3 regions of the Mesorhizobium sp. M1396 genome follow, and region 2 is predicted to be linked to each of the others. Evidence: predicted binding sites of a transcription regulator. Region 2 holds the regulator's gene; each other region holds the start of a gene.

Region 1 (4,768 bases), on a different contig from region 2:
TGATCGGCGGCGACCGTGACTATGAGATGCTGGTCGCCCGCGTCGTCGGTTTCGTGGAAGTGCCGGCACTCGGCCTCGACCTGCCGCTCGACGTGCGCGGCACCGCCTTCCAGCAGCGCGTCTGGCAGGCCTTGCAGGACATCCCCGTCGGCCAGACTGTCTCCTATGCCGAGATTGCAGAACGCATCGGCACGCCAAAGGCGACCCGCGCCATCGCCGCCGCCTGCGCCGCCAACAATCTCGCCATCGCCATTCCCTGCCATCGCGTGATCCGCAAGGACGGCGCCCTGTCCGGCTACGCCTGGGGCGCGGAGCGCAAGCGCGCGCTCCTCGACCGTGAGGCGGCTGTCGGATCGGACGTGGTGAAGACACCCACATACCGGCCTTCGCGGGCCTGACGAGGACCCGCGATGCGCGCGATGGCAAGGTCTCGCCATGCGAACAGCCAGACCCGCAACGGCGAGGTGACCAGCCGCCACGCCCAGGACGCGAAGTCACGGGTGATGGTGGCCATCGGCACGCTTGTCGATGACGGCAGAGCCGAGTGGAGCCGCACCGCGACCGGCGAGATCGAGTTGAGGCTGTTGACTGGTGAGGTATTTGTGCTTGGAGAACTCGCTGTCACCCGTGTCGCATGAGCACCGTCAGCGCTCTACGGCGCCCCCTCTGTCCTGCCGGACATCTCCCCCGCAAGGGGGTGTTTGGACCGGGGAGATCGGCAGCTCAGGCGCCGGCTCTCTTCTTGCAACATTCGAGATTGGCGAAGGTCATGGCGACAGCCGATCTCCCCACCCGTGGGGGAGATGTCCGGCAGGACAGAGGGGGGCGCCGTAGAGCGCCTACCTTTGAGTTTCGAATTTGAAAGCAAGCACCGGAGTGAGCGCCAACCTGCACGTGACTAGGGTTCAGGCACAGACAAAGGAGTAAAGGCAATGAACCTCATGCAAACTCAAATAGCCGCACCGGCGACCGCCCATGCCGCCCTCGACACCATCGCGCTCTGCATTCCCTGCCATCGCGTCGTCCGCGCCGACGGCACGCTGTCCGGCTATCGCTGGGGCGTCGAACGCAAACGCGCTCTGCTCGACAAGGAGGCTACGATATGAACGCTCATGCCAAGGTTGCCAAATCGGTCGTCGAAGCCGCCGAGACACGCGTCGCCGGTTACGACTGGCCGGCGCTTGCCGCCGAACTCGACGGCTTCGGCTGTGCGGTGATCGAAAAGCTGCTGTCGCCTCAGGAGTGCCGGCGGATCGCCGGCCTCTATTCGGATGAGACGCATTTCCGCAGCCACATCCATATGGCCAGGCACGGCTTCGGCAAGGGCGAGTACCGCTATTTCCATTATCCCTTGCCGGACCTGCTCGGCGGCCTGCGCAGCGCGCTCTATCCCAGGCTGGCCGAGGTCGCCAACCGCTGGAACGAGCGCATGGGGCAGGCCACGCGCTATCCCGCGACCCATGCCGCCTTTCTCGAGCAGTGTCATGCCGCGGGCCAGACGCGGCCGACGCCGCTGTTGCTGCAATATGTGCCTGGCGACTACAACTGCCTGCATCAGGACCTCTATGGCGATCTCGCCTTCCCGCTGCAGGTGGCGATCCTGCTTTCCGAGCCGGGCCAGGATTTCACCGGCGGCGAGTTCGCGCTGACCGAACAGCGGCCGCGCATGCAGAGCCGGGTCGAGGTGGTGCCGCTGCGCCAGGGCGACGCCGTTGTCTTCGCCGTCCACAACCGGCCGGTGCAGGGAACCAAGGGCAATTACCGCGTCAATCTGCGCCACGGCGTCAGCCGGCTGCGCTCCGGCACGCGCCACACGGTCGGCATTATTTTTCACGATGCGAAGTGAAGATGGTGAGCCGCCTCACCCCGCCGGAGCATAGCGGTTGATCACCAAGCCGCAGGCATAGGCCTTCGAGCCGAGCAGCGCCAAGTTTTGGAAACCGCCCTGGTCGAAGATGCGGCGTCCGGCACCCAGCACCGCCGGGTTGATGAACAGCTGGAACTCGTCGACCAGCCCGGCCGCGATCAGCGCCGAGGCGAAACCGGCGCCGCCGAAGACGGCCATGTCACCGCCTTCGCCCGCCTTCAGCGTATTGATTTCGCGCGTCAGGTCGCCGCTGGCCAGCCTCGTGCGCTCCCACGCCGATTGCTCAAGCTTGTCGCTCAGCACCACCTTCTGGGCGTCGACGACGCGTTGCGCGAAAGCATAGAACGGGTCGCGCGGAAACTTCTTCGCTGCCTTGCTCCAATGGCTGAGATAGCCTTCCTCCGCCATCTTGCGGCTGAGGAGGATGGTGTCGATGCCGGAAAAGACGGCGTTGAAATCCTGCTTCAGCACCTCGTCCCAGCCGATATCGTCGCCCCACCCCCAGAGCTGCCAGCGGTGGTCCTCATTGGCGCCGACAAAACCGTCGACCGACATCTGCATCTGCAGGATCAGCTTTTTCATTGTCGTCTCCCGGTCGTCAGGCTCGAAAGAAATTTGGTTTACTTTCGGAACCATTGACCCAAGGTAAAAATGATGTCAATAGTAAAGCGATTTAAAAATGGAAGCATAGAAATGTCGACCCGTGAAAAATCAGGCTGCCCGATCAACCTGTCGCTGGAACTGCTCGGCGACCGCTGGACGCTGCTCATCATTCGCGACCTGGTCTTCGCCGGGAAAAAGCATTTTCGCGAATTCCTGCAGTCCGACGAAGGCATCTCGTCGCGCACGCTGGCCGAGCGGCTGCAGACGCTGCAGCAGGAAGGCATCCTTACCCGCAGCGAGGACCCGACGCATGGGCTGAAGACTGTCTATCGGCTGACCGAGGCCGGCATCGACCTGCTGCCCGTGCTGGCCACGCTTGGCGCATGGGGCAGCAAGCACCGTAGTGCCGACGACAGACTGGCGCGGATCGCCGACGAGCTGGCGGCGGGCGGCGAGCCCGAACTGGAACGAATGAAGGCGGCGTTGCGAGCGGAGCATGTTGGCTAGTAGTCGCGGTCCGTGAACAGCACCACTCTCCTCTGCAAGGTGGCCGCCGCCCCTCATCGCCCTGCCGGGCACTTCTCCCCGTATAGCGACGGGGAGAAGGGGGCTGGCCGCAACGCCGGCATCCATTTTTGCAACGCTGGTGGTTGGCGAAACCGTCGATGAGAGCGCCCCTCTCCGGGGAGAGGATGCCGGCAGGCAGGTGAGGGGCAGCGCTACCGCTGCGGTTTTGGCGACGCATTCGAACCGAGAGCGATTACCTCACCAGGCATTCCGCAAACCGCTCTCCGCTTGACAAATCACCCCCTTTTGTTCTCTATTTGTTCAGGTCTATCAGCAACGTTGGATATGCGGCCGGATGGAAACGACAGCCACCATCCTGCATGCCGATCTCGACGCCTTCTACGCCTCGGTCGAGCAGTTGCTCGACCCGTCGCTGCGCGGCAAGCCGATCGCGGTCGGTGGCGGTGTTGTGCTCGCTGCCTCCTATGAGGCGCGCGCCTTCGGCGTGCGTGGCGGCATGCCGGGACGCAAGGCGCGCGAGCTCTGCCCGCAGCTGATCTTCGTCGGCGGCAATTTCAACCACTACCAGCGGCTGGGCGACGCGGCGATCAAGGTGCTCGACGATTTCACCCCATTGGTCGAGCGCATCTCCATCGACGAGGCCTTTGCCGATGTCGCCGGCTGCACGCATTTGTTCGGGCAGCCAGAAGAGATCGCCACGACCATCCGCCGCCGCGTGCGGGCCGAACTCGGCCTGCCGATCTCGATCGGCGTGGCGCGCACCAAGCATCTGGCCAAGATCGCCTCGCAGGTCGCCAAGCCCGACGGGCTGGTGGTCGTCGACCCCGGCAGCGAGCTTGCCTTCCTGCACGATCTGCCGGTCGGCTTGATGTGGGGCGTCGGCCCGGCGACCAGGGCGCGGCTGGCCGAGATCGGCGTCGAGACCATCGGCCAGCTGGCCCGGACCCACAGCGGCGCGCTGACGCGGCTGCTCGGTCCCGCCGCCGGCGAAAAACTCGCCGCGCTGTCGTGGAACCGCGACCCGCGCAAGCTGGAGACGAAGCGCCGCGCGCACTCGGCCGGCGCGCAATCGGCGCTTGGCCAGAAGCCGGCCGTGGCGCGGGTCATCGTGCCCACTTTGCTGCACCTGGCCGACCGTGTCGCCAGCCGGTTGCGCGCCAAGGCGAGGCCCGGCCGCACCGTGACCGTGCGCGTGCGCTTTGCCGATCTCAGCGCCGTCACGCGCTCGATCACGCTCGACCAGCCGATCTCGGCGACAACCATGCTGGCCGAGATCGCCGGCGACCTGGTGCGCGGCGTGCTCGCCGACCATCCGCACGAGAAGCTGATCTCCCTGCTCGCGATCTCGGTCTCACATCTCGAGGAAAGCTTCGAGCTGCAGCTCGAACTGCCCCTCGGCCTCGCCGATGAGAAACGCCGGCCCGGTACCAGGAAAGGCCTGGCACGCTTCGACGCCGACCGCGCCATCGACAAGATCCGCGAACGCTTCGGCAAACAGGCGGTCGGCTACGGCACGGTGGCGCTGGAAGCAGCGCGCTCGGTGCCCGACGAGTTCAGGGAACTGGCGGAGAAGGAATTGTGAGGCCGAGACAGCCGGGCGCTATTGCGTCTCTTCGCCATCCCAGTACCGTCGCACCGCTGCCATGTCGAAAATGCCGTCGCGCCGGCGCAAGGCGTCGACCCCCATCTTGTTGGAATCGGGATAGACGCAGACCTCATTGGGATTGTGCTCGCCGATCATCAGATAGCGGCACGGCCCGGTGCCGCTGT
Region 2 (4,768 bases):
ACCCTTGGCGCCCGCAGGCGCCTCTGAGGGGGCACGGTCGCGCCAGCGGCCGTCATAACGGGGCGGCAGGCCCTTGGCTCTGGCGGCCTCGCGCATCGCCTCCAGTTCGGCCGGCGTGGCATAGCAATAATAGGCCTTGCCCATGCGCACGAGTTCCTCGGCCACCTCACGGTGGCGCGGCGCACGCTCGAACTGCGACACCGGCTCGCCGTCCCAGCTGAGGCCAAGCCAGGAAAGCCCGTCGAGAATGGCAGCGGTCGCGGCATCGTTGGAGCGCTCGCGATCGGTGTCCTCGATGCGCAGCAGCATCGTGCCGCCGGTGTGCCTTGCATACAGCCAGTTGAACAGCGCCGTGCGCGCGCCGCCTATATGCAGGTAGCCGGTGGGCGAGGGGGCAAAGCGGGTGACGACCTTGTCGGACATGGAACTCTCGGAAACCATCTGAAGCGGGGTGCGGCTGCGCGGACTTTCGCGCGCCCGGCGTTCATGTAGCATAGGGTGTCGAGGGCGCAAGGGGCAGACCCGATGGCTGGACGAGGCTGGGGCTCGGATCAGGGCGAGGACGCTGTCACTGGCGTCAGCGAGCGGTCCCTGTTTGCAGCGCCGTTGCCGGCTTCATTGCCGCCGCCATCGCCCCTCGTGCCGGATCCCGGCAAGGCGCCGTTGCAAGCGGATGCCTCCGCCCCGGTTCCAGTTGCCGAAGTCGGCAGGATCGTGCGCGTACGCCGGCAAATCGGCCGGATTTCGCTGCCGCGCCTGCGCCATGGCGTGGCCATGGCAGCGGGCCTGGAACTCGACCGAGGCGTGGCCTTCCTGCTGGTGCCGGTCTGCCTGGCGAGCGGAGCGATCGGCTATTTTTCGCTGGCGGCGGAACCTGACTTCGCAAAGCCTGTCGCAGTTGTCATCTTGGCGGGGCTCTGTGCGCTGGTCTCGCGTTCCTGGCCGAAAACCCATCTGTGCTTCATGGCGGCACTTTTGTGCGCGCTCGGCCTGCTCGCCGCAAAGGTCGAGACATGGCGGGCGGGAACGCAGATGCTGGGCTCGGAAATCTCGACGCAAGTGACCGGCCGCGTCGTTTCGCTCGACCGGATGGAGAGCGGTCGTATCCGGCTGACCATCGACGTCACATCGACTGCAAGGCCGAAACTGCGCTATGCGCCGGAGCGGGTGCGACTTTCGGCGCGAAAGATCCCGGCGGACATGATCGCCGGCTCCCTGATCACTGGATATGCCAAGCTGTTGCCGCCGACCGGGCCGGTGCGGCCGGGCAGCTACGACTTCTCCTTCGACAGCTATTTCGCCGGCATCGGCGGCAGCGGGTTCTTTCTCGGCAATCCAAAACTTATCGTCACCGATGACGGCGGCATGCCGATATCGGCCCGCCTTTCCTCGGGGATAGAAAAAGCCCGTGAAGCGATTGCCGACCACATCAGGGGCAGCGTCGGTGGCGCCGAGGGCGAGATCGCCGCGGCGCTGATCGTCGGCGTGCGCGCCGGCATTCCCGATGACATCAACGAAGCTATGCGGCGTACCGGCATCTACCACATCATCTCCATTTCCGGACTGCATATGGCGCTCGTCGCCGGCACCATCATGGGGTTGCTGCGCGGCGCCTTCGCCTTGTTTCCGGACTTTTCCGCGCGTCGTCCGGTCAAGAAATACGCCGCCGTCGCGGCACTGTTCTCGATCGCCGCCTATCTCATCATCTCAGGCGTCGTCGTCGCCGCCGAGCGCAGCTTCATCATGCTGGCGGTGATGCTGATTGCCGTGCTGTTCGATCGGGCGGCACTCACCATGCGCAATCTAGCAGTTTCGGCGATCGCCGTCATCGTGGTGTCGCCGCATGAAGTGGTCGGCCCGAGTTTCCAGATGTCCTTCGCCGCAACCGCGGCGCTGGTCGGCGCCTATGCCGGCTGGTCGGAGCATCGTGCGGGAAAGACGAGACCACCGCCGCCAAAGCGGTCGCTGCCTGGTTTCCTGACGCGAAAATTCCTGCTGGCGGCAGGCGGCCTTTCCATGACTTCCATCATCGCCGGCGGCGCCACGGCGCTGTTTGCCATCTGGCATTTTCAGCGTGTGTCGCCGCTCAGCCTGTTCGCCAATCTGGCGATCATGCCGATCGTATCACTGGTCGTCATGCCTTTCGCAGTCCTCAGCGCACTGGCGATGCCATTCGGCGCCGACGGCCCCTTTCTTTATGTAATGGGCAAAGGCCTGACGGCGATGATCGCAATGTCCGGATGGATTTCCGAGCGTTCGCCAGTCGACGCAATCGGCTTGATTTCGCAGCAGTCTGTTCTTCTGGTGGCGATTGCCCTTGTCATCGCGACGATGGCGACGACATGGCTGCGGCTGGCAGCTCTTCCTTTCGCGCTTGCCGGCCTGCTGACGGTCTCGGACACGCGCGCACCCGACGTGCTGATCTCGGAGGACGCACGGCTGGTTGCGTTGCCGATCGGCGGCGGCGAACTCGCGGTCAGCCGGGCCAGGCCGAACGAATTCACCGTCGACAACTGGAAGCGTGCGCTGACATCCGAAAGCATCATCGTGCCGGAGGTGTTCGACGAAGGCGACGGTCAATTCGACGTCGCGGATGCGGCTGAAATGCCGCCCGGAGCGCCGTTCTATTGCACATCAGGCGTTTGTCTCGCCAGGCATCCGTCTGGCGCGTTCATTGCCTATATCGAGGACCGAAAAGACACCTGGAAAGCCTGTGGTTTCGCCGACCTGATCGTCATCAATGACGCGACGGCCTATGACGCCTGTCACAACCCGCTGGTTCTGGTCATCACCAAACGGCAACTGGCCCGCAAAGGCAGTGCTGCCGTCTTCTTCGATCGCCAATCGGCGACCACGCCGGCGACAATCAGCTTCGCCGTGGACAGGCCATATCGACCCTGGCACGCGCAACGCAAGTTTTCGCGCGAGGCGAGAGGCCTGCCGCCCTTCAAGAGACCCGAGAAGCCAGTCGTTAAACCGCAGCTGCCTCAGTAGCGGCGGATCAGGCCAACGAGCTTGCCCTGCACCTTGACCCTGTCTGGCCCGAAAATACGGGTTTCATAGGCCGGATTGGCGGCTTCGAGAGCAATCGAGGCGCCCTTGCGGCGGAACCGCTTCAGCGTCGCTTCCTCTTCATCCACCAGCGCCACGATGATCTCGCCAGGGCTCGCCGTATCGGCATTGCGGATGATGACGGTGTCGCCGTCGAAGATGCCGGCCTCGATCATCGAGTCGCCCTTGACCTCCAGCGCATAGTGCTCGCCGCCCATGATCATGTCTGGCGGCACCGAGATCGAATGCGTCTGGTGCTGGATGGCATCGATCGGCACACCGGCGGCGATGCGCCCCATCACGGGGATCGACACGGCGGCGACCACGTCGTCGTCATTGCCTGCTGAAGACATCCGCGAAGACGCTGGCCTGATCTGCCGGCCAAGGCCGCCCTGGCCGAGACTGGCCTGACCAAGACTGCCCTGGATGACGCTTGGAGAGAACTTCTTTGCCGCGTTGAGGCCGGGTGCGATCGAGTCCGGCAGCCGCAGCACTTCCAGCGCGCGTGCCCGGTTGGGCAGCCGGCGAATGAAGCCGCGCTCTTCCAGTGCCGTGATCAAACGATGAATCCCGGATTTGGAGGCAAGGTCGAGCGCCTCCTTCATCTCGTCGAAGGATGGCGGAATGCCGCTTTCCTTCAGGCGTTCATGGATGAACATCAGCAGTTCGTGTTGCTTGCGCGTCAGCATGGCGGCCCCCAGGGTACCTGAAACCAGAATCGGAAAAACAAACCCAGAACAAACACTATCTGTTCCAGTTGTGTTCCGCAACTGTTTAAAGTTTAATGAATTTATTAGGGGGGTCGAAATTATTGGCGCTCGCCAGCGGGCCTCGTCGACGACTGTATGCCGTCACAATGCGCTTGCCGGCATTGAAATTGTTATGGTTAATGGGCTGTGGCCCACCCTTGGCTCAAGCCTGGCATGAGCTGCCCATGGATCCGCGACGGGCGCATTTCCAGCTTTCCGGGCGTTCGTTTGCCGTGAACGAAACGAAGCCAAAATGCCAACCTTGGTTAATCTATTGCAGCCTGCGCCGGCCACCAGCGGCGAACGCATTCGCGAGTTGAAAAATTCGTCCTCCGTCATCCGACCTGGGGGCAAGACGCGACAACAGATCGTCGGGACGGCCGCGTCAGGTCACGGCCTCCTTGACGGCGAAACGCTGGTCCTTCCATGCACTCGTGCGCAGAATGTCTTCCAGCACCTCGACCGCCAGCCACACGTCCTTGTAGCCGACATAGAGCGGCGTAAATCCGAAACGGATGGTTGACGGCGCGCGGAAGTCACCGATCACTCCGCGCTCGATCAGCGCCCGCATGATTTGATAGCCATGATCGTGAAGGAACGACACATGGCTGCCGCGCCTGGTCGCGTCGCGAGTGCTCTCCAGCGTGAGACCATAGGCGCCGCACTTCGCTTCGACGAGCTGGATGAACAGTTCGGTCAGCGCGACACTTTTCTTTCGCAATGCCGCCATGTCGACGTCGTTCCAGATGGCAAGCGCGCCTTTGAGCGCCCGCATCGACAGGACCGGCTGCGTGCCGCACAGAAAGCGGCGGATACCGGTGCCGGCAACATAACCCCGTTCGAAGGCAAAGGGCCGTGCATGCCCCCACCAGCCGCTGAGTGGCTGGCTGATCTCGCCGTGGTGGCGCTGGGCGGCATAGATGAAGGCTGGCGCGCCCGGACCGCCGTTGAGGTACTTGTAGGTGCAG
Region 3 (4,768 bases), on a different contig from region 2:
GGGTGGCTCGCGCCGCTCCTGGGAGACGAACCTCTCGAACAGAAGGTTGTTGCGTTCGGGATCGATGGAGGTGATGCCCAGCACATAGCAGACGGCTGAGTTGGCGGCCGAGCCGCGGCCCTGGCAAAGAATGTCCTGGCTGCGCGCGAAGCGGACGATCGAGTTCACGGTGAGAAAGTACGGCGCGTATTTGAGCGTCTCGATCAGCCGCAGCTCGTGTCTCAGGATTTGGGCCACCTTGTCAGGCACGCCCTCGGGATAGCGGCGGTCAGCACCTTCCCAGGTAAGCTTTTCCAGCGCCTGCTGGGCCGTCAGCCCCGGCATGGTCTTCTCCTCCGGGTATTGGTAGGCGAGTTCGTCGAGCGAGAACTGACAGCGGTCGGCGATTTCGATCGTGCGCGCCAAGGCCTCGGGATAATTGCTGAAGAGCCGTGCCATCTCGTCGCCCGGTTTGAGATAGCGGTCGGCATGACGTACGCGCCGGAAGCCGGCATCATCGATGGTGACGTTGTGGCGAATGCAGGTGACGACATCCTGCAGCATGCGGCGGGCCGTCACGTGGAAGAGCACGTCATTGGTGACGACGGTGGGCACGTGCATCGCCGTCGCAAGATTTGCCAACTCGTGAAGCCTGAGCTGGTCGTTCGGACGCCTGCGCAAGGTGAGCGCTAGATAGGCACGATCGTCGAAGGCGTCGCGCAACCGCCGCAAACGAACGGCACAAAGATCATCGGCTTCGTCCGGCACCAGGACAGCAATCAGACCTTCGCCATAGGCGACGACATCATCCCATTCGAGATGGCATTTTGCCTTGCCCGCCCTGCCCTTGCCGAGCGACAGCAGGCGGCAAAGGCGCGAATAGGCCGGCCGGTCCGTTGGATAGGCCAGGATCGACATGCCGTCGGCAAGATCGAGACGGCAGCCGACGGTCAGCCGCACGCCTGTCGCCTTCGCCGCTTCGTGGGCGCGCACGATGCCGGCAAGCGAATTGCGATCGACGACAGCCAGCGCTTCGATGCCGAGCAGTGCCGCCTGCGCGAACAGCTCTTCGCAGCTACTCGCCCCACGCAGGAAACTGAAATGCGAGGTGACCTGCAGCTCGGCATATCGGGCCGCGCCAGTCATCCGAAGATCCCATGCATGAACCATTTATGCGATCCGGTCGCGGCGTCTTCGCCGTCGCCGGCGCGATAGACCCAGTAGCGCTCGCCGCTCTCATCCTCGACCTGGAAATAGTCCCTCACCGCCGCGAGCTCGGCGTCGCGCTTCCACCATTCCCCGAAGACGCGTTCCGGACCATCCGCCCGTTTCACACGCCGGCGGACGCCGCGCCAGGTAAAGGTCACGGGCGGATGATCGGGAAGAAGTGCGACCGTCTCGATCGGCTCGGGTCGCGGCAGTAAGCGGGCTGGGCGCGGCCAATGGCCGGGCCAGCCCTCGCCGGTATCAGGTGCAATTGGGGCAATGCGTTGAACCGACCGTTCGGGGACGTCGCTCTGCACCGGCGCGAAGCGATAGAGCCGGTCCTCGCCGACACGGTTGGCGAGGATGTCGATCACATCCGACACATCGGGTTCGGACGCCTCGGCGAGCGAGGAAATCATCTGCCTGGACCGCAGCGGCTCGGCAGCGGTCGCGGCAAGCCGCATCAGCTCGATGCCGAAGCCGGGATCGATAGTTTCTATTTTATCTGTGAGAAGCCGGGTCAAGCGCTTCGTGTCACGCACCGGCATTGCTGTGCCGACACGGATCGCCTCGATGCGGTTGTCGACGCGCAAGAACAGAAGATCGAGCCGGCGTGCGCCAAGCCCTCGCGTCTCGAGTGAGGCGCACAGTTCAGCGACCAGCTTGCCGGTATAGCGCGCGATTGTTTCTGCCGCGCCGATCGGCTCGGCAAAATTGCGGCGCACTTCGACGATCTCCTCCGGCCGGATCGGCTCGATCGGTTCGCTCACGCGTCCGAACGCCTGGTCGAGGCGGCGGCCGGCCTCCGGCCCAAAACGCAAGGCGAGCGACGCGCGTGGCGTGCCGGTGAGATCCGCAATTGTCTCGAACCCCAGCCGCCTCAGGCTATCGATTGCCACGGCGGGCAGGCGAAGGGCAGCGATCGGCAAAGGCAGGATCGCTTGTGCAATCTCGCCGGATGGAACCACAAGCGTCTGCCCTGTACTGAAGCGGGCCAGAGCGTGGGCGGCACCCCAGCTGTCAGCGACCGCGGCACGCGCGGCGAAGCCGGAGCCGCCAAGCCGCGCCACCATTTCGGTCAGCATCGCCGCCTCGCCGCCATGCAGATGTTCGGCGCCGGTCGTGTCGATGACGATGCCGTCCGGTGGATCCGAGGCGACGACAGGTGCATAGCGGCGCAGCGCCCACAACGCCAACCGCTCGAGCGCGATCTCGTCGGCCTCGGGCTCGGCATCATGGACAATCAGGCCCGGGACCAGCGCCTGCGCCTTGCTCGCCGGCATGCCGATGCGCAGGCCGGCGTTGCGTGCTGCCGCGTCGGCCGCAAGCACGACACGGCGACGACCATCACGGCCGATGAGGACGAGCGGCGTCTCAGGCGGAGGCGCGGCGTCGCCCGATTTCCTTCTGAAGCGGTCTGTCGGCCACATCGGAAGGAAGAGCGATACGACCCTTGGCATCGCAAGCCTCCACTATGAAATCTGCACTCTCTCCTGCACGGCATCGGATCAGTTCAAGCTGCCAGCGCGCACGCCCGACTCCCTGTACAGGCAATGGCGTCGACGGCAGGTCCGACACCCGCCAGCGTGTCTCTGCGGCGGTTGGCTGCCCAAAATCCGTTGCCTCCGTCTGCCGACGCCAGCGGCGAATGGCGATGCCGATGGCGCCGGAGCTTTCGGCGGCGAGCTGAAGCCGCCGTGAGGCCGTCATCGAAAGCCGTGCAATCTCGGCAACGACAGCGCCAAAACCTCCGCGAAGACCCTCTTCGAAACAGGCAAGAACGGATTTTTCGTCGCCGGCTTCGACATAGATTACCCGTCCCGGAGGAAGGCCGGCCTGTTCGATCGCAGGCGCGAACAGATCGGGCCGGGTAACGCACCACAGCACCTTGCCCACCGTGCGCGCGGCAATACCGGCAGCGAAGAGTGCCGCCGCTGCGCCATCGACGGCGCCATTGCCACCGCCCGCGACCTCGTGCAGACCGCCAAAAGTCAACCCGCCTCCCGGCAGAACCCTGTCGATCGCGGCCACTCCGAACGGCAAAACCATTCGGGCGCGCGCCTTTCCGCCTTCGAGGCGCGCGATGCGTTCTCGAAGGTCGGAAATGGCAGCAGGGGGCGCCGATACACTCATCTGACCCTTGAAACGCGGAAAGCCCGTGATATGTTCTACATTTGTTCTCGTCTTGGCCAAGAGTCAACCGGGATGATGTCGTGCCCCGCGGAAGGAGGGCATTCGATGCTCTCGGAAACCTCGGATGAGACGACGCACTGTTTACCGCGGCGCTCGAGACGGCTCGCGAAACCGGCGACCGCTGATGCTCTTTTCGTGTTACGATGGCTGGGATGGCGCGTAATCTCGACCTCGGCAATATGGCAGAGGCCGAAAGCTATTTTGCCCTGGCGCAGGAAGTTTTGCGCCCCCAGCACGGGCTCAACCCCAAAGCGCATGTCGTGCTGCCTTTTCTTGACTGATCCGGGGCGAGGAGGTTGTCCATGTCCACGAGTAGTGTCGACCGTCCGCTGCAGGCGGGCGACCGGGTACCGAATATTGTGTTCGAGGCGCGCCTTTCTCCTTCAGGGCCGGATTGAGCTGCGCCATCGCCGCGACATGGCGCCGGCAGAATGGACAGTGCAGGCCCTCGAAACAAACCGACCAACAACGGGCTGCGGCCTCGAAAATCGTCGAGCGCGATCTTGCCGTCGCGCGAGATCGGTAGAATGTCTCGCAGTGGTCAAGACCCCGGTCGAACGTGCGCGGCTCTACTTCCGTTACCATCCGCTACCCGGTCTTCTTAGCGCATCCGACCCGGAGGGCGAACCCTCGCGCCGCGGCCCGCATCGAAAAACCTTCCGTCCCGCCGTTCGGGTTGGAGCCCTCCATGACGGATTCGGAAGGTGGTGCCCTTGAACTCTCTCAACCGCTGCATGTGGGGATCTCCTGTTTTGTTGTTGTCGAACCGCATCGGCCCGAGCCGGCGACGGCGAAATCACCCAATAAGCGAAGCCCGAGATGGACGGACGCGCGGGACGCTCGGCGAATTTCGATCGAAACACCGAATTATGAATCTACATTCGCTTGTGCTAATTTAGCTAATGAGAAAGTAAAAGGGGAGATTGAACAATGTCTACATCGCGTCGTGCACTGCTCTCCATGATGGGTGCAACTGTCGCATACGCCGCCATTTCTGGCATCGCCTCTGCGAGAGGGGGAGGCGGAGGTGGCAAGGGCGGCAAGGGCGGCAAGGATGGCGCGATGGACATTGGTTCCGGCCTAGTTCCAGCGAGCGGAACCAGCCCAAAGCAAGTTAAAACTTTCAAATCTTTCCAAGGCAAGGCATGCAACCGTGATTACAAATCGCTTTGCGGAACGACGCCGATTGGCAAATGCGATCTTCAGAGCAAGATGGGGCAGTTGTCACCCGCCTGTAAAACTTTCGTTGAACAGCATCGCTAAAACAGAAGAACGACGTCGTCAGTGTGTCCGAGAAACGGCATTGGTGGACCGTGCTTCTAGTCTGTTAAGAGCCGTTCTTCGCTGTGCCGACGCCAAATATCGTGGTGGGGAACCGGCAGCTTCAGCT

The links. The regulator LexA, encoded in region 2, represses DNA repair genes until DNA is damaged. The targets are predictions, from matches to a motif close to TGTTCNNNNTGTGTTCNG.
Region 1: a site for LexA is predicted at 3,285-3,302, ahead of dinB (DNA polymerase IV). Genes of this name have one in related genera too.
Region 3: a site for LexA is predicted at 3,350-3,367, ahead of NKH02_RS03820 (ImuA family protein). Genes of this name have one in related genera too.

What each region holds. Positions count from the first base shown of each region.
Region 1 covers NZ_JAMYLA010000088.1:4,941-9,708, forward strand. Annotated here, with positions in the region: gene ada (bifunctional DNA-binding transcriptional regulator/O6-methylguanine-DNA methyltransferase Ada) at 1-398, shown strand, start outside; gene NKH02_RS32485 (hypothetical protein) at 411-638, shown strand; gene NKH02_RS32490 (methylated-DNA--[protein]-cysteine S-methyltransferase) at 933-1,106, shown strand; gene NKH02_RS32495 (2OG-Fe(II) oxygenase) at 1,103-1,846, shown strand; gene NKH02_RS32500 (dihydrofolate reductase family protein) at 1,862-2,449, opposite strand; gene NKH02_RS32505 (winged helix-turn-helix transcriptional regulator) at 2,561-2,977, shown strand; gene dinB (DNA polymerase IV) at 3,333-4,580, shown strand; gene NKH02_RS32515 (cupin domain-containing protein) at 4,599-4,768, opposite strand, start outside.
Region 2 covers NZ_JAMYLA010000044.1:41,394-46,161, reverse strand. Annotated here, with positions in the region: gene gltX (glutamate--tRNA ligase) at 1-423, opposite strand, end outside; gene NKH02_RS25010 (ComEC/Rec2 family competence protein) at 526-2,994, shown strand; gene lexA (transcriptional repressor LexA) at 2,988-3,740, opposite strand; gene kynU (kynureninase) at 4,186-4,768, opposite strand, start outside.
Region 3 covers NZ_JAMYLA010000004.1:55,277-60,044, reverse strand. Annotated here, with positions in the region: gene NKH02_RS03830 (error-prone DNA polymerase) at 1-1,125, opposite strand, end outside; gene NKH02_RS03825 (Y-family DNA polymerase) at 1,122-2,645, opposite strand; gene NKH02_RS03820 (ImuA family protein) at 2,560-3,318, opposite strand; gene NKH02_RS03815 (hypothetical protein) at 3,531-3,659, shown strand; partial or broken gene NKH02_RS34510 (AhpC/TSA family protein) at 3,751-3,898, opposite strand; partial or broken gene NKH02_RS03810 (AhpC/TSA family protein) at 3,901-3,996, shown strand; gene NKH02_RS03805 (hypothetical protein) at 4,309-4,641, shown strand.